Regions from separate parts of the Streptosporangium sp. NPDC004631 genome, predicted to be linked through region 3. Evidence: predicted binding sites of a transcription regulator. Region 3 holds the regulator's gene; each other region holds the start of a gene.
The links. Region 3 encodes LexA, which represses DNA repair genes until DNA is damaged. Its sites were predicted from a motif close to TCGAACANNTGTTCGA; they were not measured.
Positions count from the first base shown of each region.

Region 1 (9,731 bases), on a different contig from region 3:
TGATCCGGACGGCGTGACGACCGCGTCGTATCCGGCGAAGACGTCCACGAAGTGCCGGGCCAGTCGCCCACCCTCCCGGGGGTAACCGGTGTTGACGTGCATCTGGCCGCAGCAGGTCTGGGCCGGGGGAAACTCGACGGCGCAGCCGAGGCGGCGCAGCAGTGTCACGACCGCCCGCCCGGTGCCGGGGAACAGCGTGTCGTTCACACACGTGATGAACAGGGCGACGCGCACGGCGCTCCTTCCGCCATCTGGTCAGGCCACTGTACGAGCCGCGACGCTCGCCTCCGTCCGGGGCACCGGTCTGCCGGTCGTGACCGGCGCCCCGGAGCCGGTGTCACGAGCGCCGTGGGACGGGGGTCGGGGCCGGGAGGACGAGTGTGGGCGGCTGGACGGAGTCGGCGGAGCGGCAGGTCGGCCCGGAGCAGGCCACCAGCGCGTCGAGCTGCTGGTTGAACTGGGCGATCACCGCGGGCGGGACCCTGACGGCGAGGTTGGAGAGCTGGTAGGGGTCGGTGAACACGTCGTAGAGCTGGTACTCGCCGGTCGAGTAGCGGACGAAGGTGTACCGGGCCGTCCGCATGCCCTGGTAGGCGGGGACCGGCGTCTGGCGGGCCGAGCTCGGGTTGAGCGGACGGTAGAACTCCAGCAGCACGTTCTGGCGCCAGGAGGGCGGGGTCTGGCCGCGCAGGAGCGGGAGCAGGGATCGGCCCTCGGCGAAGCCGGGGAGCCGGGCTCCGGCGAGCTGGGCGAAGGTCGGGGCGATGTCCACGGTGGCGGCCATGTCGCCGACGAGTCCACCGGCCCGGACGCCGGGCCCCCGGACCAGGAACGGCACCCTGATCGACTCGTCGAACGGGGTCGTCTTGCCCTGGGCAAGACGGTGCTGGCCCAGGTGGAACCCGTTATCGGAGGTGAAGAAAAGGTAGGTGTTATCAAGCTTCCCGGTGACACGCAGGGTCTCGATCAGGGAGCCGACCATGTCGTCCACCCCGAGCATGGCCCTCAGTCTGCGGCGGTAACGCTCGTCGATGCCCTCGATCGTCCGGTCGCTGAACCTCTCGCGCGAGCTCAGCCAGCGGGGCTCGGCGCTCACGTCCGGCTGGTCGAAGGAAGGGGGCCTGGGGGCGGTGACGCCGGTGAAGGCGTCGCGGTACCGGGCGGCGCAGTTGGCCGGGTTGTGCGGGGCGATGGGGGCGAGATACAGGAAGAACGGCTCGTCGCCCGCCTGGGAGACGAACGCGTCGGCCTTGTGGCTGAGCACGTCGGTCAGGTAGTCGGTGTCCGCGGAGCCGTAGGCCCTCAGCAGGCCGTTCTCGTTGAGCGTGTAGTCGTACTCCTTGTAGAGCCTGCGCACCGGCACGTCCCACTCGTCCCAGCCCTGCGGCACGTAGGTGGGGTCGGTCGCGCCCCCGGGGTAGTGGTTGAGGTATTTGCCCATCAGCCCGGTGCGGTAGCCGGCCGACTGCATCCAGGTGCCGAGCGTGGAACGCTCCAGTCCGGAGTTGTAGAACTTGGTGAAGCCGCCCTCGGGGGCCGTGTTGGTCAGCACGCCGTGGCTGTGAACGTACTGGGAGCGCAGAATCGTCGAGCGGGACGGGCAGCACCAGGAGTTGGTCACGAAGAACCGTTCGAAACCGGTGCCTCCCCCGGCGAGTTCGTTCCAGATATTAGGAAATTTCCGTAGATCGCCTGCTTCCAGATCGTCGACGAGGATGAACACGATGTTGGGCCGTTCAGCCGCCCCCGCCACCGCGGGAACGAGTCCCGGAGCGCCGAGGGTACACAGCAGAACCAGGCACAGGACCTTGCGGACAGCATTAAGCACAAGCTCACGTTTCCCAGAAGGCCGAATCTCGACACCTCCCCTCCGACCAGCCAATATGGAACGCGTTCCAACCGTATCCCAGGCTTCGGACCCCGGTCGGGACCGCCTGCCACAGACGCCGGCGTGACGCCTTCCGGGGGCCGGGACGACGCCCCGCCGTGCCCCCGGCCGCACCCGGCCCCGCTCGTCGAGGTGCCGGGGACGCCGCCGGGCGGCCGGGGGTGGACCGCGCGGGAGCCCTCAGTCCGGGCGGGGTACCGGATTGGCCGTGACCGAGCGGAGCAGCGGCCTGCTCGTCGCCCCCGCCCCCAGCACCCCGGCGAAGCCGAGTGCGACGCAGACGAGCAGGGTGATCGCCCCGGAGACGTTCATCGCCGAGAAGGCGAACGGGACGGCACAGAACACGCCGATGGCGATGGCGCCGCCGCCCATGACGGTCAGCGGAATGAGGGTCTCGGCGCGGCGGGCCCCATCCAGCACCTCCAGCGGGGTGCCCGCCAGCCTGAGCAGGGCGTAGGTCTGCCTGCGATCCAGAATCGAGGAGGCCGCGGTGATCCCGGCGCCGAAGATCGCCACCAGGAACGAGACGGCGAGCACGATGACCGTACCCGTGCCGATGTCCTCCATCGCCTGGAGATCGGCACGGTCTTCGTCGACGGCCGTGGTGGCGCTGCGCCCCGGCACCAGGCCGTCGAGCGCGGTGCGCGCCCGATCCGTCGACCCGGCGTCCCGCCCGCGGAGGGAGGTGACGAGCACCCTGCTCCGGCCCTCGTCCCGGATCTCGACCGTGGCCGGCACGCCCGCGGCGGACAGGCGCTCACGCGCCTCGGCTGCGACCTCGGTCACCCTGGACGAGGGGACGGACAGGCGCAGGGCCGCGGCGTCCGCCGGGGCGGACAGTTCGGCGGCCGGGCTGAGCAGGCCGATGAACCCGGCCACGAACCCGGTCATGGCGACGCCGCTCACGGTACGCCAGGCGGCCTTGGGATCGTCCACCAGGCGGCGTCCGGCCAGCAGCCCGGCCGGCCTCCGGGCCGTCCTCGCGACGATCCGGCCGAGCATGCCGACCACCCACGGACCCGCCAGGTTGATGGCGAGGAAGGCGAGGCCCAGGACGACCGCGATCACCCCGGCCGCGCTCCCCACCCCGAGCGTGGGAACCACGGCGAGGATCGCCAGCAGCGCGACGACCCGGACGAAGCGCAGCGCCGGAGGCGTCTCCCGCCGGGCGACGCCGAGCGGGCTGACCACGACCCTGCGCAGGCCCACGATCGCCGACAGGCCGACAAGCAGCGGCACCCCCACCAGCACGGCGAGTACGGCGAGCACTCCGGGCCACAGGTCGGAGAGGAACCAGGCGCTCCCGGCGATCTCGATTCGGGTGAGCGGCGGAATGGCCAGGGTGTACAGCAGCGCCCCGATCACGGCCCCGCCGAACGAGGTGATCACCGCCTCCACGGCGGTCATCCCCACCACCTGACCGGGGGTCGCGCCCACCAGGCGGAGCGCCGCCAGGCGCTGGTCCCTGCGGGCCACGGTCAGCCTGGCCGCGGCACCGCCGAACACCAGCAGGGGCACGATCATGAGCATGCTCCCGATCAGGGCGAGCACCTTGTAGGCCTCGGCGTCGGCCGTCGGCCGCCCGGTGAAATCGGAGATCCCGGTGGGTGCGACAGCGGACCCCTCATGGCTCGCCTCCGCGGCGGCCGGCACCGGGGAGTCCGGCACCAGGGAGTCCGGCACCAGGGAGTCCGGCCGCTGCCCGCGGACCACGACCAGCTCGTCCGGATGGACCAGGGACGCCTCGTCGATCGTCCCCGCCGCCTTACCGGAGAACCGGGCGGCCAGCCGGTCGGGCGGCAGCTCCTTCACAAGCCGTGCCAGCTCCGGGGAGAACCAGACCTCGCCCGGCGCGGGAAAACGATCCAGACCGGGCGGCGGGGATGTTCCCGGCCGCAGCGCCGCCACGTCCACGACGGTGATCGGCCGGTCGTCCACATAGTCCCTGTGTACGGCCTCGACCGCCACCGCGCCGGCCTTGGCCGCGACCGGGTTGCGCCACGCCCCCCGGTCGGCCCGGCCCTGGAAGGCGAGGTTGGCCGTCACGGCGAACAGCAGCAGACCGGTGGACACCGCCACGGCCGCCACGGTCAGCCCGGCGCCGAGGAGACCGCGGCGGCCACCGCCGCGCAGCAGCCGCCAGGCCAGGCCCGTCAGCCCGCTCATCCCACCGCTCCGGGAAGGGCCTGAGTCTCCGTACCCCGCGCGCCCGGCGTGGGCTCCGGATCCCACGCTCCCAGGCCAGCGGACGGCCGAGGGCCGGAGGGGCCGGGGACGATCCGGCCGTCGCGGACCTCGACCACGCGGTCGCACCAGCGGGCCACCTGGGGATCGTGGGTGACGACCACCAGGGAGGCCCCGTTGCGTTTGGTGGCGTCCACCAGCAGGCGCATGGTGTCGTGACCGGTGGTCTGGTCGAGGGCGCCGGTCGGCTCGTCAGCGAAGATCACAGCGGGCCGGGTGACCAGGGCGCGGGCGATCGCCACCCGCTGCGCCTGGCCGCCGGAGAGCTCACCGGGACGGCGGCTCTCCATTCCGCCGAGTCCGAGCGGGCCGAACCACTCGCGGGCCTGCCGTACGGCGTCGGCCCGGGAGACGTTCCCGAGCATGAGCGGCAGCGCGACGTTCTCCTCCGCCGGAAGCTCGGGCAGGAGCTGGCCGAACTGGAACACGAACCCGAACCGGGTACGGCGCAGAGCGCTGCGCTCGCCCTCCCGCATGGCGTCGATGCGCCGGCCGAGCAGGTGAACCTCGCCCGCGTCCGGTTTCATGATCCCGGCGAGACAGTGCAGCAACGTCGATTTGCCGGAGCCGGAAGGCCCCATGATCGCCAAAGCCTCGCCGGGCCGGAGGGCCAGCCCGACCCCGTCCAGAGCCACGGTCGGGCCGAACCGCTTGACCAGGCTGATTCCTTCGAGAACGACATCCATGGCGAGACCCTCTCGCGCGGGGACGTCACGGCGGATCGGCCGACCGTCCGATCCGGCGGCGGCGGCATCGGCCAAAAGGCGGAAAGGCGAAAGGTCAAAAGCCCGACATCCTGGACCGGGCTGGCAGAATCGACCGCGTGACGATTCGGGTGCTCATCGCTGATGACCAGGAGCTGGTACGGACCGGTTTCCAGATGATTCTGGACGCCCAGGCGGACATGGAGGTCGTGGCGACCGCCGCGAACGGCGCCGAGGCGGTCGAGCACGCGCGCAGGCTCCGTCCGGACGTGTGCCTGCTCGACATCCGGATGCCCAGGCTGGACGGGCTGGAGGCCACCCGGCTCCTCTCCGGGCCCGGAGTGCCCAATCCGATGAGGGTGGTCATCGTCACCACCTTCGACCTGGACGAATACGTGTACGGCGCGCTGCGCGCGGGAGCCACCGGATTCCTGCTCAAGGACAGCGGGCCGACGCTGCTGATCGAGGCGATCCGGGCGGCCGCGGCCGGTGACGCGCTGGTGTCGCCGTCGGTGACGGTACGGCTGCTCGAACACCTGGCCCACCCCAGGATCGGTACCGCCCGGCCGCCCAGCGAACCGCTCACCGAGCGCGAGCTGGACGTCGTCCGCCTGGTGGCCAGGGGGCGGACCAACCAGGAGGTCGCCGCCGAACTGTTCGTCTCGCTCTCCACGGTCAAGACCCATCTGGGGAGCATCCAGGTGAAACTCGGCGCGAGGAACCGGGTGGAGATCGCGGCCTGGGCCTGGGAGTCGGGTGTGGTCGGCTGACCGGCCCGGCCGGTGTGATCCGTCCGGCGCGGACGGCCTGACCGGAGGCGGGCGAGCCGGAAGGCGGTAGGAGGACCACGGGGATCACCGGGACTACGGGGACCGGTGTGATCAGCGGGTCGACGTGGTCGGCCGGTCGTCCGAACGACCTGGTCAGCCATTCGGTGAAACTGATTAGCAAAGGGGTCAACGGGATAGAAGAAGGGCAGGTTCTCCAGCGCATGCCGGGGGGAGATTCACATGCGCTTCGTCTCGTCTCTACCGAGAAGGTCAGCCACGGCCGTCCACGTGGCGCTGAGCGTCCAGGTGCTCGCGACAGCCGCCCTGGTGATGTTCGAACAGGCCCGGGGCCGGCGGCTGGCCCGGGAGATCTCGGCGCTCGGCGGTGACCCCCACGCCCCCGGCGCGCAGGCCGTCGTCGGCGCGGTGACCGTCTTCGCCGTCCTCATGATGATCATTACCGTGACGCTGATCGCGACCGCGGCGGCCTATCTGACCTGGCTGATCCAGGCTCGGCAGAACGCGGCCCACCCCGGGGCGTCGGCGCTGCCGACGCTGGCGGCCTGGCTCGTGCCGGGGGTCAACCTGGTCGTCCCGCCGGTGCTGCTGTATCGCCTCTGGTGGGCCTCACGCCCGCCGGCCGACCGCCACGGCCGCTGGGTCGCGCTGCTCGCCGCCTGGTGGCTGAGCTGGCTGACCACGCTCGCCCTGATCCTGGTACGGCTGCCGCTCCACGCCACCCCCGGGGACGCGAGCCTCACCGGCCTCGGCCCGGTCGAGCTGACCGCCGTCACGGTCTCCGCCCTGCTGTGCGGGGCGACCGTCCGGCAGATCACCAGGATCCAGACCGCCGGCGCCCGCCGCCGCGGGGCCGGGTCGGACAGGATCACACCGCGGGCCATCTCGAAGATCTTCACGAGGCGGGCGGCTGCGCGGCAGGTCCATCCGGCCGGGCGGTGACACCCCCCGGACCGTCAGTCCCACGACCTCATCAGCAGCCAGCCCTCGCCCGCGGTGTCGAAACGGAGCTCATAGGTGCCCAGCCGGTCGCCGGGGTCGGCCTCGACCTTCCAGAACCGGCGTTCGCCGGGGTCGCCCTCGGAGATCTTCCACCACTCTCGCGAGACGACCCACTCGTCGAGCACCCGGCGCACGGCGTGGAGCCGGTCACGCCAGACGAACTGGACCGGCCTGCCGCCACGGGTCCAGACCTCGATCGGGTCTCCGTGAAGTCTGCTCAAGACGCCTCTTCTCCCCACGGTGTCGAGATGGGAACCCGGGGGAAGACGGGCACAGTCCGTCGAACATACGTTCCCACGGCGCCGGGCGCAAGTCCCCTCCCGTCACACCGGTGGCCCGGCGTCCGCGAGTACCGGGGTGTTCGAGCGCGGCGGGGGCATCCCGCTGTTCCGGCGTCCGCGCAGCCGCGTGTACCGGGACCGCCACGCGGTCACCGGCGCCGGACGTCACCCCGCACGGCACCGGCCGCCCGCCGCCGGGGCATTCGACTGATCGGTACGCGGCCGGGGACGATCGAAGCACCAATCGAGCCAAGGAGTTCAGCACGATGCGCGCCATAGTCGTCTCCGCCACCGGCGGCCCCGAGGTCCTGACCTGCACCGACCACCCTGAGCCGGAGCCGAACCCCGGGGAGGTGCTGATCGACGTCGCCGCCGCCGGCGTGAACTTCATCGACGTCTACCACCGGATGGGCCGCTACCCGCTCTCCCTGCCCTTCGTCCCCGGAAACGAGGGCGCGGGCACCGTCGCCGCGGTCGGCGAGGACGTCCGGGGCGTCTCGGTGGGCGACACCGTGGCCTGGGCCAACGTCATGGGCAGCTACGCCGCCAAGGCCGTGGTGCCGGCCACCCACGTGCTCTCCGTACCCGAGGGGATGACGGCGGAAGTCGCGGCGGCCGTCACCCTCCAGGGGCTGACCGCCCACTATCTGACCCACTCCACCTACCGGGTGAAACCAGGCGACAACGTGCTGGTGCACGCCGCCGCCGGAGGCGTGGGCCTGCTGCTCGTCCAGATCGCCAAACTGCGCGGCGCCCGGGTGATCGGCACGGTCTCCACCGAGGAGAAGGAGGAGCTGGCCCTCGCGGCGGGTGCCGACGACGTTCTCCGCTACGACGGCTTCGCCGACGCGGTCCGCGACCTGACCGGCTCCGGCGCCCACGTCGTCTACGACGGCGTGGGCGCCCCCACCTTCGACGGGAGCCTCGCCTCACTGCGCCCACGCGGCATGATGGTCCTGTACGGCCAGGCCGGAGGCCCGGTGCCCCCCGTCGACCCGCAGACCCTCGCCAAGGGCGGCTCCCTCTTCCTGACCCGCCCCTCCCTCGCCCCCTACCTCGCCACCCGCGACGAGCTGGCCTGGCGGGCCTCCGACATCTTCGGCTGGGTGGCCTCGGGAGAGCTCAGGGTCCACATCTCCCGCCGCTACCCCCTGGCCGAGGCGGCCCAGGCCCACCGGGATCTGGAGGCCCGCCGTACCACCGGCAAGCTCCTCCTCCTGACCTGACCCCTCCGGGGCTCCCCGAGCACGGCCACCGGCCTCGGTGTCATCGGGGGCAGGACATCGTCCGAGGCGGGGATCGTCGGATGCGAGGGCTATCGGAGGCGGGGGTCATCGGCGAGGGAGGACGGCCAGCCCAGCAGCCGTGCCCCCAGCACCGCCGTCTCCAGCGTGAACCGCTGGGTGGGGTCGTCGGGTGAGAACCCGGTGAGACGGCGGATGCGCTCCAGCCGATAGGTCACCGCCCGGGTGCTGAGACCGAGCCTTCGGGCGGCGGCGGCCTGGTTGCCCTGGGAGGCGAAGACGGCCTCCAACGTGCCGAGCAGCGGCTCCGGGCCGCCGCGCGCGTCCAGCAGGGGGCTGAGCACGGTCGTCACCAGATCCTCGATGGCCGCGCGGTCCCGCAGGAGCACCGGAAAGACCAGCAGGTCCGCGGCTTTGAGCACCGGCGCCCGCAACTCCAGCCGGTCACCGAGCTCGATCGCGTTGACCGCCTCCCGGTAGGAGGTGACCACCCCGCCGGGCCCCCGGTGAGGCCGCCCCAGGCCGACCCGCCAGCCGGGGAGGAACATCTGCCGCACATGGTGGGTGAACTCCCCGACGGCGACGGTGAGGGCGCCGGGGACCACACACACGAGCACCCCGCCACGGACCGTGACCAGCACGTTGTGCGAGCCGAACCGGCCGACCATCGCCTCCTCGATCCGCCGGGCGGACAGGTCGGCGTCCGGGTCGCCCACGACGACGGCGACGCCGGAGGCTGGGGCGCCGACGCCGGGGGCGCCGGGGGCGGGCACGGCGCCCGTGGTACCGGCCGGCCGGGCGACCGCGACCAGGTAGGTCTCCGCGAGGCGGAGGCCGAAGTGCTCGGCCCGTTCGGCGAGCCTGTCGGCCCGGCCCTGGAGCAGGTCGTCCACGAACTCCCGGCGGGCGGCCTCCTCATGGCGCAGGGCCAGTCGCTGAGCGTTCTCGTGACCCTCCATCAGCGCGGAGACCAGGCGTTTCAGGGCCGGGAGCGAGATCGGGCCGGTGGATCCGGCCGTCTCCAAGGCGGACTCGACCAGCACCCGCACCGGAACTCCCTGCTCGGCGGCCCGCGCGCCGACGGCCCGGCAGTCGTCCAGCTCGGCCCGGACGGGCAGCCTGCCGGTGGCGGCCACCTGCCGGAGCGTCCGGAGCCGGCCGCCGAGCAGCTCGTCCATCAGACTCCTACGTCACGGCGATCGAAGGTGACCATCGCGACCAGCACCAGCACGACCGTCGCACCCGCCAGGACACCGTAGTCCCCGAAGGGGAACCCCTGGTAGAGGGGTTTGCCGTCCAGGTAGTAGTGGAACGGCGAGAGCGGGCGCAGCCAGGAGATCGCGGCCACGTCGCGGCCCAGGGTCTCCACCGCGTAACCGCCCACCGCCCACACCCCGCTGACCGCCAGGGCCGGCCCCTTGCGCCCGGTGGCCGCGCCCACGGCCACCGTCAGCGTGCCGAAGAACAGCACCAGGAGGCAGAGCCCGACGTGCGCGGCGACGATGTTGCCCAGAGGCACGCCCATGTCGACCGCCGAGGCCATCCCCGCGACCAGCGCGAAGGTGACCAGCCCGATGGCC
Region 1 covers NZ_JBSGCR010000002.1:292,219-301,949, reverse strand. Annotated here, with positions in the region: gene ACWEF2_RS02995 ((Fe-S)-binding protein) at 1-234, opposite strand, end outside; gene ACWEF2_RS02990 (sulfatase family protein) at 338-1,828, opposite strand; gene ACWEF2_RS02985 (FtsX-like permease family protein) at 2,069-4,054, opposite strand; gene ACWEF2_RS02980 (ABC transporter ATP-binding protein) at 4,051-4,818, opposite strand; gene ACWEF2_RS02975 (response regulator transcription factor) at 4,956-5,606, shown strand; gene ACWEF2_RS02970 (DUF4328 domain-containing protein) at 5,847-6,566, shown strand; gene ACWEF2_RS02965 (DUF6504 family protein) at 6,581-6,847, opposite strand; gene ACWEF2_RS02960 (quinone oxidoreductase family protein) at 7,174-8,133, shown strand; gene ACWEF2_RS02955 (PucR family transcriptional regulator) at 8,223-9,329, opposite strand; gene ACWEF2_RS02950 (ABC transporter permease subunit) at 9,329-9,731, opposite strand, start outside.
Region 1: a site for LexA is predicted at 6,907-6,922, ahead of ACWEF2_RS02965 (DUF6504 family protein). Genes of this name have one in related genera too.

Region 2 (9,731 bases), on a different contig from region 3:
CCTTCAACGGCTCCGTGGCCAGGCTCTCCTTCGGCTTCCTGTCGGCCAACCGGGTGCGCCGCTGGGTGCGCGAGGGCCGCTTCGACGTGCTGCACGTGCACGAACCGGCCGTCCCCTCGGTCGGCCTGCTGGCCTGCTGGGTGGCCAGGGGGCCGATCGTGGCCACCTTCCACGCCTCCTTCGAGCGGTCCCGCACCCTGTCGGTCACCACGCCGGTGCTCATGAGCGCACTGGAGAAGATCACCGGCCGGATCGCCGTGTCGGACGCCGCGAGGAAGACCCTGGTCGAGTTCATCGGCGGCGACGCCGTGCTCATCCCCAACGGGGTGACGGTCGGCCGCTACGCCCGCGCCGAGCCGCTGCCGGGCTGGGACGGGGGCGAGGTGATCGGCTTCCTCGGCCGGATGGACGAGCCCCGCAAGGGCCTGCCGGTGCTGCTGGACGCGTTCGCCGCTCTGGCCGCCGAGCGTCCCGGGCTGCGCCTGCTCATCGCGGGCCCCGGTGACGCCGACGAGGTGCTGCAGCGGGTCCCGGCCCACCTCCACGACCGGATCGGCCTGCTGGGCATGGTCAGCGAGGAGGACAAGGTCCGCGCCTACCACTCGGTGGACGTGTTCTGCGCGCCCAACCTGGGCGGGGAGAGCTTCGGCATCGTGCTCACCGAGGCGATGTCGGCGGGTGCCGCGATCCTGGCCAGCGACATCCCGGCCTTCCGCAAGGTGCTCGGCGACGGCCAGGCCGGGGCGCTGTTCGCGACCGGTGACGCCGGGTCGCTCGCCCGGGAGGCCGCCGCGCTGCTGGACGACCCCCGGCGCCGGGCCAAACTGTCGGACGAGGCCCGCCAGGCCGTGTGGAAGTACGACTGGTCCACGGTCGCCCGCGACGTCCTGCGCGTCTACGAGACCGTGGCCAGTGGCTCCGGAGTTGAGGAGGACGACGTTCCGTGACGACCACGCTGATCCTGGTGGTGGGCGCGTTCGTGCTGCTCACCGCCGTCTACGTCTCCTGGCGGGCAGGCCGGCTCGACCGGCTGCACATCCGGCTGGAGCTGGCCCGCGAGTCCCTGGACGCGGCCCTGGTACGGCGGGCCGCCGTCGCCCTCGAACTGGCCGCCTCCCGGTTGCTGGACCCCGCGACGAGCCTGGTGCTGGCGGCGGCGGCACACGAGGCCCGCACCGCGGGGCCCGACGAGCGTGAGCACGCCGAGAGCGACCTGTCGCGCGCGCTGCGGGCCGTCGTCGACCAGGAGCGTTTCCGCGACCGCCTCGCCGACACCCCGGCGGGTGCCGCCCTGCTGGAGGAGCTCGGCGCCGCGGTGGCCAAGGTGGTCTACTCGCGCCGCTTCTACAACAACGCGGTCGGCGTGACCCGGACAGCCCAGCGCCGCTGGCTGGCCCGGACGCTGAGGCTGGCCGGGCACACGGCCTATCCGGGCTTCTTCGAGATCGACGACGCCCCACCGCAGGCCCTCGGTATCGAATAGAGGGAATACGAACCGGGATATCCGGCAAGTCGGACACAGGTAAGCTCTTGGGCGTTTCGTGGCCGATTTGAGGAGATGAGCCGTGCGGGTACCCCGGATGATCGCCGTCACCCTGGTGGGAGCGGCCGTTCTCGCGCCGGTGGCCGCCTGTTCCTCCGACGAGCCCGCTCCGGGAAGAAACCCTCAGGCCGCCCCCTCTGTGCCGCCGACCCCCACTCCGGAGCCGTCCCATCCCTTCACCGGGCTCCCCGACGCCGCGCGCAGGCCCGTGCTCGCGGCGAAGATCGAGAACACCTCGGCGGGCAAACCCCAGCTGGGGCTCAAAAGCGCCGACATCGTCTATGTCGAGCAGGTCGAGGCGGGGCTGACCCGCCTCATGGCGATCTTCTCCTCAAGGCTCCCGCCCAAGATCGGCCCGGTCCGCAGCGCCCGGATCTCCGACCTGCACCTCCTGCCGCAGTTCGGCAAGCCCGCGCTGGCCTACTCGGGCGTGCAGACCAAGATGATCCCCAAGGTCCAGGAGGCGTCGCTGGTCGACGTCTCCGACAGCAGGGCGCCCGGCGCCTACTTCCGTCAGCCGGGCCGCTACGCGCCCTACAACCTGTTCGCCGGCACCAGGCAGCTGCTGGCCAAGGCGCCCGCCGCGACCAAGGCCAAGGACATCGGCCTCACCTTCGGCGACGCCCCGCAGGGGGGCGTGCCCAGGAAGACGTTCGGTGTCAGATATCCCGCGGCCCGCTTCACCTTCGGCTGGTCGCAGGCCGCGGGCAAGTGGCTGATCTGGCAGGACGGCAAGAAGAACATGGCGGCCGAGGGCGGCCAGCTCGGCGCGCCCACGATCGTGGTGCAGTACGCCAAGACCGAGCGCTCGGAGTATCATGACCTGAACCAGAGCTACACGCCCCTGGTGCACAGCGTCGGCAAGGGCAGGGCGGTCGTGCTCCGCGACGGCCAGGCGTTCAAGGCCAGGTGGTCGCGTGCCACGGAGGAGGACGGCACGGTCTTCACCACCGAGTCGGGCGAGCCGATGAACTTCGCCCCCGGTCAGGTCTGGATCGTCCTGGCCGCCCCCAAGCCCGTCATTCCCTGACCGCCCCGGGCCCGTCTCCTGCCCCCCGGGATCACCTGTGGGTGGTATTGGTTCTTTTGGGTCGTCCACCGGGATCTCTCCCCGACCGGCCTGGGCCGTTCCGGTCGCTCCCGGACCCGCCGTCCCCGGTCGTTTCCGGTGTCGGGCCACCGCCTTCCGGCCGGTCGGGAAGACCGCCGCACGGCCTGGAACCCAGGGAATTCCCCGTCCGTCGCCGCAGGTCCTCCATGATGTCCAAGAAGATCGCTCGATGGAGACAAGATGGTGTGTAAGAGGACATGCCGCCCAGCGCCTACGATGGAGGTGCCGGAAACCGCCCTGGGGGGCGGCCCGTGATCCGCAACCCAGCCGTCGTGAGGTAGAGACCGTGTCCAGCAGCACGCCCGAAGTCACCGAGACCGCCGTCACCGGAACCGCCCGGGTGAAGCGCGGCATGGCCGAGATGCTCAAGGGCGGCGTCATCATGGACGTCGTCAACGCGGAACAGGCCAAGATCGCCGAGGACGCAGGCGCCGTCGCCGTCATGGCCCTTGAGCGGGTCCCCGCCGACATCCGCGCCCAGGGGGGCGTCTCGCGGATGAGCGACCCCGACATGATCGACGGCATCATCTCCGCCGTCTCCATCCCCGTCATGGCCAAGGCCCGCATCGGCCACTTCGTCGAGGCCCAGGTGCTCCAGTCGCTCGGCGTCGACTACGTGGACGAGTCCGAGGTGCTGACCCCGGCCGACTTCGCCAACCACATCGACAAGTGGCAGTTCACGGTGCCCTTCGTCTGCGGCGCGACCAACCTGGGCGAGGCGCTGCGCCGTATCACCGAGGGCGCGGCGATGATCCGTTCCAAGGGTGAGGCCGGCACCGGCGACGTCTCCAACGCCACCACCCACATGCGTAAGATCCGGGGCGAGCTCAAGCGCCTGTCCTCGCTGCCCGAGGACGAGCTGTTCGTCGCGGCCAAGGAGCTGCAGGCGCCGTACGAGCTGGTGGCCGAGGTCGCCAAGACCGGCAAGCTCCCCGTGGTGCTCTTCACCGCCGGTGGCATCGCCACCCCGGCCGACGCCGCGATGATGATGCAGCTCGGCGCCGAGGGCGTGTTCGTCGGCTCGGGCATCTTCAAGTCCGGCAACCCGGCCCAGCGCGCCGCGGCGATCGTCAAGGCCACCACCTTCTACGACGACCCGGACGTCATCGCCAAGGTCTCCCGCGGCCTGGGCGAGGCCATGGTGGGCATCAACGTCGAGGACATCCCGGCCCCGCACCGTCTGGCGGAGCGCGGCTGGTAGGCGTTCCCCCGGAAAAGGCGGCATCCGCGAGGAGGCCGCCTTTTCCGCTTCCCGGGGCGCGGTTTCCGCGGCCCGTGCCGGTCGGCGCCCCAGGCCGCGCGGGGCTCGCCGGGGCGTTCCCCCGCCGGGACGATCCCCTCCCGCCGAGGAGGGAGCCGGTGGGCGGGGGCTCCGGGAACGGTCCGGGCCGGAGGCGAAGGCCCGGATCGGACGGTTCCGCGGGAACGGTCCGGAGGATGATCGGGTTTGGGGCGGCGCGCGGAGTGGCCATACGCTGAAGGGGCCTTCCGAGCCCCTTGAGAGGACCACTGTGAGCATCGCCCCGACCATCGGTGTGTTCGCCCTGCAGGGAGACGTGCGCGAGCACGTGCGCTCTCTGGAGGCGGTGGGTGCGAAGGCGGTGGCCGTACGGCGTCCCGGTGAGCTGGAGGCGGTCGACGGCCTGGTCATCCCCGGCGGGGAGTCCACCACGATGTGGAAGCTCGCCGACACGTTCGAGCTGCTCGAACCGCTCCGGCTGAGGATCAAGGGAGGCATGCCCGCCTACGGCTCCTGCGCCGGCATGATCATGCTGGCCGACCGGATCGAGGGCGGGGTCGAGGGCCAGCAGACGGTCGGTGGCATCGACATGGTGGTCCGCCGCAACGCCTTCGGCCGCCAGGTCGACTCCTTCGAGGCCGACGTCGACTTCGCCGGGCGCGGCGCGCTCCGCGCGGTCTTCATCCGCGCCCCGTGGGTGGAATCCGTGGGTTCCGAGGTTGAAGTGCTGGCTCGGGCCGAAGCTGGGGATAGGATCGTCGCGGTCCGCCAAGGATCGCTGCTCGCCACGTCCTTCCATCCGGAACTTACCGGGGACGTCGGGGTGCATTCATACTTCGTTGAGATGGTGAGGGAGCTCTAGCCGATGTCGGGCCACTCCAAATGGGCGACGACCAAGCACAAGAAGGCCGCGCTTGACTCCAAGCGGGGCAAGCTGTTCGCCAAGCTCATCAAGAACATCGAGGTCGCGGCTCGGACCGGTGGCCCCGACCCGGACGGCAACCCGACGCTGTACGACGCCATCACCAAGGCGCGTAAGAACTCGGTCCCCATCGACAACATCGAGCGCGCCCGCAAACGCGGCGGCGGCCTGGAGGCCGGCGGCGCCGACTGGCAGACCATCATGTACGAGGGCTACGCCCCGGGCGGCGTCGCGGTGCTGATCGAGTGCCTCACCGACAACCGCAACCGCGCCGCCTCGGAGGTCCGGGTCGCCCTGACCCGCAACGGCGGCTCCCTGGCCGACCCCGGATCGGTGTCCTACATGTTCAACCGCAAGGGCGTCGTGCTCGTCCCCAGGGGCGAGCTGTCGGAGGACGACGTGCTGACCGCCGTGCTCGACGCGGGAGCCGAGGAGGTCAACGATCTCGGCGACTCCTTCGAGGTCGTCTCCGAGGCCACCGACCTCGTGCCGGTCCGCAAGGCCCTGCAGGCCGCCGGGATCGACTACGACTCGGCCGAGTCCGGGTTCCTGCCGACGATGAACGTCCCGCTCGACGAGGACGGCGCGCGCAAGGTCTTCAGGCTGATCGACGCCCTTGAGGACAGCGACGACGTTCAGAACGTCTGGGCCAACTTCGACGTCTCCGACGAGGTCATGGAGAAGCTCGACGCCTGAGCGCACCCGCCCGGCGCCCGTCCCCGGCAGCCCCCTCCCCGCGCTCCCGCGGTCCCCGGCGCCTCGATCGGCGGGTCCTGCAGGCTCCGGGATTCGCCGCCGGAGGTGGACGCCTCGCCGCACGGGGTTTTCCGGGCGATCCGCCGGGGCCGTCCCGCAGGAGGGCCGAAGGCGGGACCGCCCCTTCGGCGCGCCCTCGACGTGGACCGTTCCCCCGCGGCTCCCGCCCCAGGCGGATGGCCTAGGTTGGACGACTGTGCAGCTACGTGATTTGACCCTCGACGATCTCGACGCCGTGATGGACAACCGCACGCGTGCCTTCGGACTCCTGTCCGAAGCCGAGCAGGAGGTCTGGCGCAGGCTGGTCGTCCCGATGCTCGGCGGCGGGAGATACCTCGGCCTTGTCGACGGCCCCCGGCTCGTCGCGACGAGCCGGATCGCCGACTTCACCCAGTGGTGGCACGGCAGGCCGATCTCCATGGGCGGCGTCGCCTCGGTGACCGTCGCCCCGGAGGACCGGGGACGTGGCGTCGCCCGGACCCTGATGCAGGCCACCCTCGACCGCTGCGCGGACCTGGGACATCCGGTCTCGGCCCTCTATCCGGCCACCACCTCCCTCTACCGGTCGCTGGGCTGGGAACACGCCGGCGCCATGTACCGGGCCACGCTGCCGGCCGAGGCGCTGCGCGGCATCAGGCTCACCGAGCGGGTCGGGCTCCGCCGGATGGGCCCCGGCGACGCCGCCGAGGTGATCGCGCTGCTCGGCCGCGTCCACGCGGCCACCCGCGCCTCCGGCCCCGTCCGCTGGGACGCCGGTGTCTGGGAGTCGCGGCTGGCGGACAAGGACGCCTTCCTCTACCTCGCCGACGACGGCTTCGTCGTCTACCGCTGGAACGGCAACGACATCGAGGTCTCCAACCTCGTCGCGGGCTCGGAGGCCACCGTCCGGGCCCTGTGGTCGCTGGTGGGCTCCTCCGCCTCGATCGCCAAGTCGGTCCGCGCGGTCGTCGCCCCCGACGACCCGGTTCTCTGGCTGATCGGCGACCGCGCCGAGGACAGGATCGAGCAGACCCGCTGGATGTTCCGCGTCGTCGACCTCGCCTCCGCCGTCGCGGGGCGAGGCTTCCCGCCGGGTGCCGTCCTCGACACCGTGATCCAGGTGGACGACCCCCGGCGGGAGGCCAACTCCGGAAGCTGGCATCTGACGGTCTCCGGCGGATCCGGTACGGTCCAGCCCGCCGGCTCCCGGCCCGGGACCGTTCCCGTTCTCACGGCCAACGCCCTCGCCGCCCTGTACGCGGGGGTTCCCACACCCACCCTCCGCCGCTCGGGACTTCTCACCGGGCCGGCGGACGGTGACGCGGCCCTCGACGAGGCCTTCCAGGCCAGGCCCCACATGCTCGACTACTTCTGACGGGGCGGTGCCGGGTAACCGTGCGTCGCGTGCTCACACACGGTAGAGTCGGGCACCGAACAGATGTTCGGCGAGTGGAGGCGTGTCGGTGCGGTTGCCCGAGCTGCGGGTGATGGGGGTCGATCCGGGGCTGACCCGGTGCGGCCTCGGTGCGGTCGAGGGACGGCCGGGAGCGCCGCTCACCCTGGTCAAGGTCGGAGTCGTGCGGACCCCGGCCGACGAGGAGATCGGTGCCCGTCTGGTGGCGATCGAGGCGGGGATCGAGAGGTGGCTCGACGAGATCGAGCCCGACGCGGTCGCGGTGGAGCGCGTCTTCGCCCAGCACAACCTCAGGACCGTGATGGGCACCGCGCAGGCTTCCGCGGTGGCGATTCTGTGCGCGTCCCGCCGGGGGCTGCCGGTGGCGCTGCACACGCCCTCCGAGGTCAAGGCCGCGATCACCGGCAGCGGTACGGCCGGCAAGCAGCAGGTCGGGGCCATGGTGACCCGGCTGCTGCGGCTGGACGCGATGCCCAAGCCCGCCGACGCCGCCGACGCCCTCGCCCTCGCCATCTGCCACGTGTGGCGGGGCGGCGCGCAGAATCGGCTGGCGGAGGCGGTGGCCAGGGTCCGCTCAGACCCCGGCACCACCGCCGCCGCCTACTTCCGCGGACGCGGCCGGGCCGCGGGGCATCCGAGAGGAACCACGCAGTGATCGCCTCGGTGCGCGGACGGGTGGCCACGATCGCGCCGGACGGGGCGGTGATCGAGGTCGGCGGGGTGGGCATGCTGGTCCACTGCACGCCGGGCACGCTGGCCACGTTGCGGCTGGGGGAGGAGGTCAGGCTGGCCACCTCCCTGGTGGTCCGTGAAGACTCGCTGACGCTGTTCGGCTTCGCCGCCGACGACGAGCGCGCGGTCTTCGAGATGCTGCAGACGGCCAACGGGGTCGGCCCCAAGGTCGCCCTGGCGATGCTGGCCGTGCACACGCCCAACGCCCTCCGGATGGCCGTGGCGAGCGCGGACGTCAAGGCGCTGACCAGGGTGCCGGGGGTCGGGCCCAAGGGCGCCCAGCGGATCATCGTCGATCTCAAGGACAGGCTCGGCACGCCCGAGGAGGCCGTCAACGCCGCGCTCGACGGGGGCGGGGTCACGCCCCCCTGGCGTGACCAGGTGCATTCCGGCCTGGTGGGGCTGGGTTACCCGGCCAGGGACGCCGACGAGGCCGTCGCCGCCGTCGCCCCCCAGGCCGACGCCGAGATCGCGCAGGGCCGGGTCCCGCAGGTGGCGGCGCTGCTCAAGGCCGCGCTCCGCATGCTGAGCGTCCGGTGACCCCGGACGCCGCGACGCGGGCGCCGGTCGTCCCGGGGCGCCACGGGTCCGGGTGGCGAAGGATCGGCAGGACGGCGGCCCGGGCGGGCGTCCCAGCGAGTGAGGGTGGATCGGCGTGACTTCCGAGCGGGATCTGGTGTCGCCGGAGGCCGAGGGCGACGAGCGGCTCGTCGAGGCGGCGCTCCGGCCCAAACGGCTGGAGGAGTTCATCGGCCAGGCGCGGGTGCGCGAGCAACTGTCCCTGGTCCTGCACAGCGCGCTGCGGCGCAACCGGCCGCCGGACCACGTGCTGATGAGCGGTGGACCGGGACTGGGTAAGACGACCCTCTCCATGATCATCGCCACCGAGCTCTCCGTGCCGCTCCGGATCACCTCGGGCCCCGCGCTGGAGCGGGCAGGCGACCTCGCGGCGATCCTGTCGACCCTCTCGGAGGGCGAGGTCCTCTTCATCGACGAGATCCACCGGATGGCGCGCCCGGCGGAGGAGATGCTCTATCTCGCGATGGAGGACTTCCGCGTCGACATCGTGGTTGGCAAGGGGCCGGGGGCGACCGCGATCCCGCTGGAGGTCGCGCCGTTCACCCTGGTCGGGGCCACCACCCGGGCCGGCCTGCTGCCCGCGCCGCTGCGCGACCGGTTCGGGTTCGTGGCGCACATGGACTTCTACGACCCCGCCGAGCTGGAGCAGGTTCTGCACCGTTCCGCGCGGCTGCTCGGCCTGCGGCTTCCCGGTGACGCGGCCCACGAGATCGCCGGGCGCTCCCGGGGCACGCCCCGCATCGCCAACCGGCTGCTGCGCCGGGTGCGCGACTTCGCGGAGGTGCGGGCCGACGGAGTGATCACCGGGGATGTCGCCTCGGCGGCGCTGAACCTCTACGAGGTCGACGCCGAAGGGCTGGATCGGCTGGACCGGGCCGTGCTCGGGGCGCTGCTGCGTAAGTTCGGCGGCGGCCCGGTGGGCCTGTCCACCCTGGCGGTCGCGGTGGGTGAGGAGCCTGAGACCGTCGAGGTGGTCGCCGAGCCGTTCCTGGTGCGGCAGGGACTGCTGGCCCGCACGCCCCGCGGGCGCGTCGCGACCGCCGCCGCCTGGCTTCACCTGGGCCTGACCCCGCCCCCGGAGGCGTTCGGCGCCTCGATGATCGGTGATTTCGGGGATGATTCGGCCCCTCCCTGACGTTGAATCCTGGGAGGAAGGCCGCGTCACGTTGATCACGAATTGGTGACAACGGTATCGAAATGGGAACTTCCCCGCGCGCCAGATCGTGACTTCGTTGCCGCGCTCCTAACAGCTCGCCTAAACTCCGTGGCTTGGCTGGCTGTGTAGGCTGACGTGCTGAGCGGCGTGGCCGTATACGACGTCCGGCGCCAGGCCGGTCATTCTTAAGTGAAGGAGCGGCCCTATGGGCGGCAACTATTCGAGCCTTATCATGATCGCTCTGATGGTCGTGGTGTTCTACTTCCTGCTGATCCGGCCGCAGCGCAAGCGGCAGCAGG
Region 2 covers NZ_JBSGCR010000015.1:134,249-143,979, forward strand. Annotated here, with positions in the region: gene ACWEF2_RS17655 (glycosyltransferase family 4 protein) at 1-947, shown strand, start outside; gene ACWEF2_RS17660 (hypothetical protein) at 944-1,483, shown strand; gene ACWEF2_RS17665 (DUF3048 domain-containing protein) at 1,566-2,573, shown strand; gene pdxS (pyridoxal 5'-phosphate synthase lyase subunit PdxS) at 2,941-3,855, shown strand; gene pdxT (pyridoxal 5'-phosphate synthase glutaminase subunit PdxT) at 4,166-4,756, shown strand; gene ACWEF2_RS17680 (YebC/PmpR family DNA-binding transcriptional regulator) at 4,760-5,512, shown strand; gene ACWEF2_RS17685 (GNAT family N-acetyltransferase) at 5,769-6,926, shown strand; gene ruvC (crossover junction endodeoxyribonuclease RuvC) at 7,030-7,620, shown strand; gene ruvA (Holliday junction branch migration protein RuvA) at 7,617-8,237, shown strand; gene ruvB (Holliday junction branch migration DNA helicase RuvB) at 8,353-9,411, shown strand; gene yajC (preprotein translocase subunit YajC) at 9,638-9,731, shown strand, end outside.
Region 2: a site for LexA is predicted at 6,982-6,997, ahead of ruvC (crossover junction endodeoxyribonuclease RuvC). Genes of this name have one in related genera too.

Region 3 (9,731 bases):
AACCGGCCCCGCTCAGATTCGCCGAGCCCGAGGTCGGCTTCGCCCTTCCGGGGCCGGGCTACTACGCCCTGGTGAAGCACGCCGACATCGTCGAGGCCAGCCGCCACCCCGAGATCTTCTCCTCGGGCCGTGGTGCGACCGCCATCCACGACCTGGGCCCCGAGTTCGGCGAGTACTTCGGATCCATGATCAACATGGACGATCCCCGGCACGCCAGGCTCCGCCGGATCGTCTCCCGGGCGTTCACCCCCAGGATGCTCGGCCGGTTCGAGGACGACCTGCGGTTCGAGGCGGTCCGCATCGTGGACGACCTGATCGCCAAGGGGCCCGGCTGCGACTTCGTCACCGAGGTGGCCGCCAGACTCCCCCTCAAGGTCATCTGCGACATGATGGGGATCGGCGCCGAGCATCACCAGATGGTGTTCGACGCCTCCAACGTCATCCTGTCCGGTGACGACCCGGAGTTCGTCCAGGACGTCAGCCGCGCGGCCGAACTGCTCCTCGGCGCCGGGCAGTGCCTCCAGGATCTCGTCACCTCCCTGGCCGGCAGGGGTGGTGACACCCTCATCACCGCTCTGACCAGTGCGAACATCGACGGTGAGAAGCTGACGATGCAGGAACTCGGCTCGTTCTTCATCCTCCTGGTCGTGGCGGGCAACGAGACCACCCGCAACGCCATCTCGCACGGCCTGCACCTGTTCACCGAGAACCCCGGCCAGCGCGCGCTGCTCCTGGGCGACGTCGACGGCCGTCTGCCGGGCGCGGTCGAGGAGGTCGTCCGCCTGGCCTCCCCGGTCGCCTGGATGCGCCGTACCCTCACCCGCGACCACGAGATGAACGGTCATCTGTATCGCAAGGGGGAGAAGGTGCTGCTGTACTACTGGGCGGCCAACCGGGACGAGACCGTCTTCGTCGACCCCGGCCGCTTCGACATCCGGCGTCCCAGGGGTGTCCAGGTGGGCTTCGGCGCGCCGGGCCCGCACTTCTGCCTCGGCGCGCACCTGGCCCGCCGCGAGATCGGTGTGATGTTCCGCGAGCTGTTCACCCGGCTCCCGCAGATCCGCTCCGTCGGCGAGCCCGACCGCCTGCGCTCCAGCTTCATCAACGGCATCAAGCGCATGACCTGTGAGTTCTGAGCCCGCCGGACTACGAGGTGGTGGTGTGGAGTGTCTTGAAGACGGTGGTGATGTCCGGCCGCAGTTCCTTCAGGGTGTCCGGCACCGACATGTAGACGACCGCGGGCAGGTCGGCGCCGGTGCTCACGACCCCCACGACCATGAGGGTCGTCGAATCGCCCGAGGTGATCTCGTAGGCGGCGAGCTGTCCCGGCATGCCGTTGACGGACAGGGACTGCTGGGCGGTCTTGCGGGCGCTGTTGCCCTCGGGGAAGAACTTCTTGCGCGCGCCGGAGGCCACCGCGTTGATCACCGGAGCGAGGGTCTCGGGCGAGGTGTACTTGCTCTTCAACCGCGGTGAGAGCGTGCCGGACATCAGCTGGGCGAACTGCGCCCTGCCCGCGGAGTCGGTGCCCGCCGGAACATACTGGCGGGTGCTGAAGCCGTAGACGGCCGGCACGGTCCTGCGCTGGTCCTGCCGCCAGGGGCCGCCGAGCCGTGCCACGGTGATCGCCGCGGTCTGGTCGGAGAGGGTGCCGTCGACGGGGGAGCCCTTGCCGGGGAAACGCGGCAGGCGGCCGGGCACCTGGGCCTTGGGGGGTTTCTTGGTGGTGGCCGAGGGCCTGACCTGCGGGGAGGGCTCCTCCTTGGCGGCGGCCAGCGGCCCGGCCATGAACGCCCAGAGCAGCGCGCCGACCACCGCGATCACCACGGAGCCCACGAGCGCGAAGACCCAGACCGGCCTGCCCTCCCCGTCGAGATCGTCCTCGTCCCCCATGGCCTGGTAGTTGTCACCGAAGACCGTGTCCCACAGCTCCTGCTGGCGCTCCGGCGGCGGGGTCTTCGGGCCGCTGATCTGGCCGGCGGTGACGAACGGCCGGTAGGGGTCGGACGGGTCCCGGCCCAGGTGGTGGCCGGGCTGGCCCTGCTCGGGCGTGCCCGCCTGCTCCGGCCGGCCCTGCGGAGGCTGGTGCGGCCGGCCCTGTGGGAGCGGGCCGGGCTGGTGTGAGGGTCCGGACGGGAGGGACTGGGCCTGGGGCGGGCGCACGCTGTCAATGGAGTACGTGGCCGTGGGCGAGTCCTGCCCGGGGTACGGAGACTCGTAGGAGGGGGCCGACGGAGAAGCCTCCGGCGCGGTTGTCGCCGCCAGCGCCCACACCGCCGGGTTGTTCGGCACGCCGAAGCTGCCCGACCCCGTTCCGCCGCCCGGCCCGGTCCCCGGTGCGGCGCCGCTCCCGGCCGACGCTCCCGCGAAGGGGTCGGCCGACGACTGGGAGGGAGCCTGGGCCGCGGTGTGGGCCGGGGGCTGCGGCGGGGCGTTCACCCAGGAGGGGGTGAAAAGCGGGTTCTGCGGCTCCGCGGGGGAGGTGGGCGGCCACACGGCGTTGTCCGACGAGGCGGCGGGGGGCCGAGTGGTGTTCTCCGCGGGGGAGGTGGGCGGCCAGACCGCGCTGTCCGCCGGGGTGACGGACGGCCATCCGGCATTGCCCGCCGGTGTGGCCGTCGGCCATCCGGCGCCGTCCGTTTCCGGAGCCGGGGTGTGGCGGCCCGAGCCCTCCCGCGCCGGTGGCGGGGTCTGCCAGGAGTCGCCTGCCGCCGGCAGGCCGGGGAGGTGCTGCGTGGCCGTCTGATCCCAGCTGTCGCCCGCCGAGGGGGTGGACGCCTGGTCCCAGCCGTTACCGGACGGCGACGCGCCCGCCTGGTCCCAGCCACTGCCCGTCCGTGGCGCGTCGGCCTGCTCCCAGCCGCCGCCCTGGGAGACGGCGCCCGCCTGGTCCCAGCCGCTACCTGTCGGAGGGGTGGTCGCCTGGTCCCAGCCGTTGCCAGCCGGGGCGGCGCCGGCCTGCTCCCAGCCGTTGCCCGGGGAGGTCTGCCGGGAGCCGCGGCCCGGCTGGGACTCGTTCTGGGGCAGCGGGAGCCTGGGGCCGGTGCCGAGGGGGTCGTTCGCCCATGCCGGCGGGGGGTCCACCGCCTCCGGCCATGCCGGAGGCAGGTGGGACTGGCTGGACTGCTCCGAAGCCATGGCTTCCTTACCTCCCGCACGGGTGCCCGAATTATGACTATTGGGCATGGTCTCACGTGAGACAGGGGAGTTCGCAGGGAAACTGGAGAACGCCCCCCTGAACTGGAGTCCTGTGGGGTCGGTGGGTGGATCCTGCATCGGCAGGCCGACCTCCGAGGGATCCGGGCCCTGCCCCGGCTCGACTGAGTGTGCCACGGTGAAAAGAGTAAACTGATTAGGACATGTGAGGTCACAACGGATGCACCCCATCCGCCCGCGGCCCCTCCCGGGTACACGGATCTCCCCATTGTGCTGACCCGCCGACGCCGGTGTCCTCCGTTTGCCGTGATCGAACTCGTTTTCCCAGGCCACGAATACGACTTGCGGACTGCGATAGTCTTGGCATATGCGTGCGGTGACCCTGCTGCTTATCGGGCCGCATCGGCCTTCCCGGCGCTAGACGCCCCGCCGATGCGGCTGCCCTTCGCGTGAGCGGAGGGTTTTTCTATTGGGTCGGATGGGTCAGATCATCTGCGCGGACGTATACCGAGGGAAGATTGACGTGAGCGAGCGAGCCGACATGCAGAGCGACGAGCAGCACTACGACCCGCAGGCACTGCAGGTCAAGTGGCAGCGACGGTGGGAGGAGCTGGACCCCTTCCGGGCCTCCGACGACCCCGCCGACCCACGTGAGCGGCGCTACATGCTCGACATGTTCCCCTACCCCTCCGGCGACCTGCACATGGGCCACGCCGAGGTCTTCGCCATCGGCGACGTCGTCTCGCGCTACTGGTTCCAGCGCGGCTACAACGTGCTGCATCCCATCGGCTGGGACTCCTTCGGCCTGCCGGCCGAGAACGCCGCGATCAAGCGCAACGCGCACCCGGCCGAGTGGACCTACGCCAACATCGAGACCCAGGCCAACTCCTTCAAACGCTACGCGATCTCCTTTGACTGGTCCCGCCGCCTGCACACCAGCGACACCGACTACTACCGGTGGACACAGTGGCTGTTCCTGCGCTTCTTCGAGCGCGGCCTGGCCTACCGCAGGGGCGGCCTGGTCAACTGGTGCCCCAACGACCAGACCGTGCTGGCCAACGAGCAGGTCAAGGACGGCCGGTGCGAGCGCTGCGGCGCCGAGGTCGTCCGCCGGGAGCTGACCCAGTGGTACTTCAAGATCACTGAGTACGCCGACCGGCTGCTGGACGACATGGCGCAGCTGGAGGGCGGCTGGCCGGAGCGTGTGCTGACCATGCAGCGCAACTGGATCGGCAGATCCGAGGGCGCCGACGTCCGCTTCATGATCGAGGGCCGCGACGAGCCGGTCACCGTCTACACCACGCGTCCCGACACCCTGTACGGCGCGACCTTCTTCGTGGTCGCCCCCGACGCCCCGCTGGCCGAGGAGATCGTCTCCGACGACCGACGTGAGGCGTTCGAGGCGTACCGGGCCGAGGTCGCCAAGCTGTCCGACATCGACCGGCTCTCCACCGAGAAGGAGAAGAGCGGTGTCTTCCTGGGCCGCTACGCCGTCAACCCGGTCAACGGCGAGCGCATGCCGGTCTGGGCCGCCGACTACGTCCTGTCCGACTACGGCCACGGCGCCATCATGGCGGTTCCCGCGCACGACCAGCGCGACCTGGACTTCGCCCGGAGGTTCGGCCTGCCGGTGCGGGTCGTGGTCCACACCGGCCTGGCCGACCCGGGGGAGACCGGTGTCGCCACCGTGGGCGAGGGCTCTCTGGTCAACTCCGGCCCGCTGGACGGCCTGCCCAAGGCCGAGGCGATCCGCCGGATCGTCGAACTGCTGGCCGAGCGCGGCACCGGCAGGGCGGCGGTCAACTTCCGCCTGCGCGACTGGCTGCTCTCCCGCCAGCGCTTCTGGGGCTGCCCGATCCCGATCATTCACTGTGCCGGTTGCGGAGAGGTCCCGGTCCCGGACGACCAGCTGCCCGTCACCCTGCCCGACCTGCGCGGCGAGGCCCTGGCCCCCAAGGGGGTCTCCCCGCTGGCCTCGGCCGCCGACTGGGTCAACGTCTCCTGTCCCAAGTGCGGGGGGCCCGCCAGGCGCGACACCGACACGATGGACACCTTCGTCGACTCCTCGTGGTACTTCCTGCGCTACGTGGACCCGTCCTACTCCGGCGGCCCGTTCGACGTGGAGAAGGTCCGCGGGTGGGGCCCGATCGACCAGTACGTCGGCGGGGTGGAGCACGCGGTGCTGCACCTGCTGTACTCGCGGTTCTTCACCAAGGTCCTGCACGACATGGGCATGGTGGACTTCACCGAGCCCTTCAGCCGCCTGCTGAACCAGGGGCAGGTCATCAACCAGGGCAAGGCGATGTCCAAGTCCCTGGGCAACGGCGTCGACCTGGGTCAGCAGATCGACGCCTACGGCGTGGACGCGGTCCGGCTGACCGTGGTGTTCGCGGGTCCGCCGGAGGACGACATCGACTGGGCCGACGTCTCCCCGGCCGCGTCGCAGAAGTTCCTGGCCCGCGCGTTCCGCGTCATGGCCGAGGCCGGTGCCGCCTGTGCCCCCGGCGTGGACTTCGCCGCCGGTGACCTGGAACTGCGCAAGTTCGTCCACCGGACCATCGACGAGGTCACGAAACTGGTCGACTCCCACCGCTTCAACGTCGCGGTGGCCCGCATGATGGAGCTGACGAGCGCGGCCCGCCGAGCCATCGACTCCGGGCCCGGCGCCGCCGACCCGGCGGTCCGGGAGGCCGCGGAGACATTGGCGATCATGCTGTCGCTGGTCGCGCCGTACACCGCGGAGGAGGGCTGGGAGCGTCTGGGGCGTTCGGCCTCGGTCGCCACCGCCGGGTGGCCGACGGCCGAGGCCGCCCTGCTGGTCCAGGACTCCGTCACGTGTGTCGTGCAGGTCGCCGGCAAGGTCCGTGACCGGCTGGAGGTCTCCCCGGAGATCTCCGAGGCCGATCTGGAGGCCCTGGCGCTGGCCTCGGAGAAGGTCGGGGCCTTCCTGTCCGGCCCTCCCCGCAAGGTCATCGTCCGCGCGCCCAAGCTGGTCAACATCGTCCCTTGACGTTCCCTCCGTCCCCGGGGCGGAGGTGCCCTGCCGTTGATATCCGGATGGGAGCGGTCCCCGATCGGGGACCGCTCCCATCCGGACCGGGTCAGAGCTTGCGCAGCACCGCCACGACCTTGCCCAGCACGGTGGCCTCGTCGCCGGGGATCGGGTCGTAGTTCGGGTTGTGCGGAACCAGCCAGACGTGGCCGTCCTTGCGCTTGAAGGTCTTGACCGTGGCCTCACCGTCGATCATCGCGGCGACCACGTCGCCGTTGTCGGCCACCGGCTGCTGACGGACGACCACCCAGTCACCGTCGGCGATCGCGGCCTCGATCATCGAGTCACCGGTCACCTGGAGCAGGAAGAGCGTGCCCTCGCCGACGAGCTGCTTGGGCAGGGCGAAGACGTCTTCGACGCTCTCCTCGGCGAGGATCGGGCCGCCGGCGGCGATCCGGCCGACGAGCGGCACGTAGGCCGCGGTCGGGCGGTTGACCGGCGTCTCGTCGTCACCGGTGGGGTCCACCCAGAGCACCGGCTCGCCGGGCAGGCGCACTTCGAGGGCGCGGGGGCGGTGCGGGTCACGGCGCAGGTAACCCTTGCGCTGCAACGCCGTCAACTGGTGCGACACGCTGGAGGTGCTGGTGAGCTGCACCGCCTCGCCGATCTCCCGCATGGACGGCGGGTAGCCGCGTCGCTGCACGGAGTCGCGGATCACCTCAAGGATCTTGCGCTGCCTGGGGGTGAGGCCAAGGGAGTCGCGCCTGCGCACCGCCAGGTCGCTGACGGCCGAAGCGTTCTCATTGTGCTCGCTCATGCGATCTCCTCGCTCCCGGTCTGTACTGACTGCGTCGCACAGAGCAACCGTATCCTCGCCGAAGATCATATTCAAACAATTGTTCGAGTCGTCCTCGAAATCAGCGGCGTCGTGGTGTACAACATCGTACGGGAGTTCAATCGACATCGTGTTCGATTCATCGACCTTTCTTCGACGTGTGTTCGGCCATGTCGAGGGGATGGGGGGCGCACCGTGCAGGCGATCGAAACAAGGTGGGGGTCCCGGCGGCCGCCTGTCCGAAGGCCCGGGCCGGCGAGGGGCGGGCGCGGCCAGGCCCCGCCCCTCCGGCTCACCCGGAGGGGGAGGGTCGTGGTGGTGTCCGCGCTCACCGTCCTGACCCTGGGGGCCCTCTGGGTCGGCGCCCGCATCGACGCGGCCTCGGCGGGTGAGCGCAGGAGCCGCGAGGGGCTGCCGTGGGTCGTGGTGCGCAAGGGCGACTCGCTGTGGAAGATCGCCGAGGCGGTCACCACGGAGGGTGATCCCGCCTCGATGGTCCGCCTGATAATGGATGTCAACGACCTGTCCGACTCGGTGATCCAGCCGGGGGCGCGGCTCCATCTGCCCGGCGGTTCGGCCCGCTGAGAGGCCGGCGGGTCCGCCGGCGGGGAGGGGGGTGCGGGAGTGGCCGGAGGGGCGACACGCCCGGCCGTCCCCGGTGCGATGCGCTGATCAGGGACTTCGGCTCGCGGGGCCTGCCTAACTTGCGTTCATGGGCCGACACTTCTACGGTTGGACCACAACATCTAGTGGCTTCATCGCTCTACTCCACCATAGATTGTGTTTCTATTACCGCATCTCGACCATTCGAGGGGCGCGCGCGAGCGTCTTCGCGTGGAGGCTGTGGAGCACCTGGAGTAACACGAGAAAGGTGAGCCGCTAGGCAGGTCGAGGAGGCGACGCGCGTGCACTGTCCGTTCTGTCGTCACCCTGACACGCGGGTCATCGACAGCCGGTCCACCGAGGACGGCGGGGCAATCCGCCGCAGACGCACCTGCCCGGAGTGCGGACGCAGGTTCACCACGCAGGAGACGGTGTTGCTCATGGTGAGCAAACGCAGCGGGGTGACCGAGCCGTTCTTCAGGGACAAGGTGATCGCCGGAGTCCGGCGGGCGTGCCAGGGGCGGCCGGTCGACGAGGACTCGCTGGCCCAGCTGGGTCAGCGGGTCGAGGAGAGCATCCGGGCGACCGGGGCCGCGGAGATCGCGGCGCACGAGGTCGGGCTGGCGATCCTGGGCCCGCTCCGCGAGCTGGACGAGGTGGCCTATCTGCGATTCGCCTCCGTCTACCGCGGGTTCGAGACCCTGGCCGACTTCGAGGTCGAGATCGAGCAGTTGCGCGCGGAGCGGTCCGCCGGACACGACTGAGCCAGGCCCCGGGCGCCGGGGGAGAGCGGCGCGTTGATGTGGTCCGACTCAAGGGCTCCACACGGAGCCCCGGAAGGGGGAAGTCATGACGGAGACGGTCAGTGGCGCAGCCGCGCGTGGGGGCAAGCGGCCGCGTAAGGGGTTGAAGATGAAGCGCATCTTCACCACGCCCGGAGTGCATCCCTACGACGAGTTGTCCTGGGAGCGCCGCGACGTCGTCATGACCAACTGGCGGGACGGTTCGATCAACTTCGAGCAGCGGGGCGTGGAGTTCCCCGGGTTCTGGTCGGTCAACGCCGCCAACATCGTGACCACCAAGTACTTCCGCGGCGCGGTCGGCACCCCGCAGCGCGAGTGGAGCCTCAAGCAGCTCGTCGACCGCGTGGTGGGCGTCTACACCAGGACCGCGGTCGAGGAGGGATACTTCGCCACCGAGGAGGACGCCGAGATCTTCGACCACGAGCTCAAGCACGCTCTGGTCAACCAGGTCTTCAGCTTCAACTCGCCGGTCTGGTTCAACGTCGGCACCGCCTCACCGCAGCAGGTCAGCGCCTGCTTCATCCTCGCGGTCGACGACCAGATGGAGTCCATCCTCGACTGGTACAAGGAAGAGGGTGTGATCTTCAAGGGGGGTTCGGGCTCCGGCGTGAACCTCTCCCGGATCCGCTCGTCGAAGGAGCTGCTCTCCAGCGGCGGTACGGCCAGCGGCCCGGTCTCCTTCATGCGCGGCGCGGACGCCTCGGCGGGCACCATCAAGTCCGGCGGCGCCACCCGCCGCGCGGCCAAGATGGTCGTCCTGGACGTGGACCACCCCGACATCGAGGAGTTCATCGAGACCAAGGCGCGCGAGGAGGACAAGATCCGCGCGCTGCGCGACGCCGGGTTCGACATGGACCTGGGCGGCAAGGACATCGTCTCCGTCCAGTACCAGAACGCCAACAACTCCGTGCGCGTCTCCGACGAGTTCATGCGCGCGGTGCAGGACGGCGCCGAGTTCGGCCTGCGCGCCCGCCTCACCGGCGAGGTCATCGAGACGGTCGACGCCAGGGGCCTGTTCCGGAAGATGGCCAAGGCGGCCTGGGAGTGCGCCGACCCCGGAGTCCAGTACGACGACACCATCAACGACTGGCACACCAGCCCGGAGACGGGCCGCATCACCGCCAGCAACCCGTGCTCGGAGTACCTCCACCTGGACAACTCCTCCTGCAACCTGGCCAGTATCAACCTGCTGAAGTTCCTGAAGGACGACAACTCCTTCGACATCGCGAGCTTCGTGAAGATCACTGAGTTGATCATCACCGCGATGGACGCCTCCATCACCTTCGCGGACTTCCCGACCGAGAAGATCGACCAGACCACCCGGGCCTACCGTCAGCTGGGC
Region 3 covers NZ_JBSGCR010000008.1:149,829-159,559, reverse strand. Annotated here, with positions in the region: gene ACWEF2_RS11285 (cytochrome P450) at 1-1,136, shown strand, start outside; gene ACWEF2_RS11280 (hypothetical protein) at 1,147-3,138, opposite strand; gene leuS (leucine--tRNA ligase) at 3,698-6,166, shown strand; gene lexA (transcriptional repressor LexA) at 6,258-6,965, opposite strand; gene ACWEF2_RS11265 (LysM peptidoglycan-binding domain-containing protein) at 7,296-7,568, shown strand; gene nrdR (transcriptional regulator NrdR) at 7,889-8,350, shown strand; gene ACWEF2_RS11255 (vitamin B12-dependent ribonucleotide reductase) at 8,436-9,731, shown strand, end outside.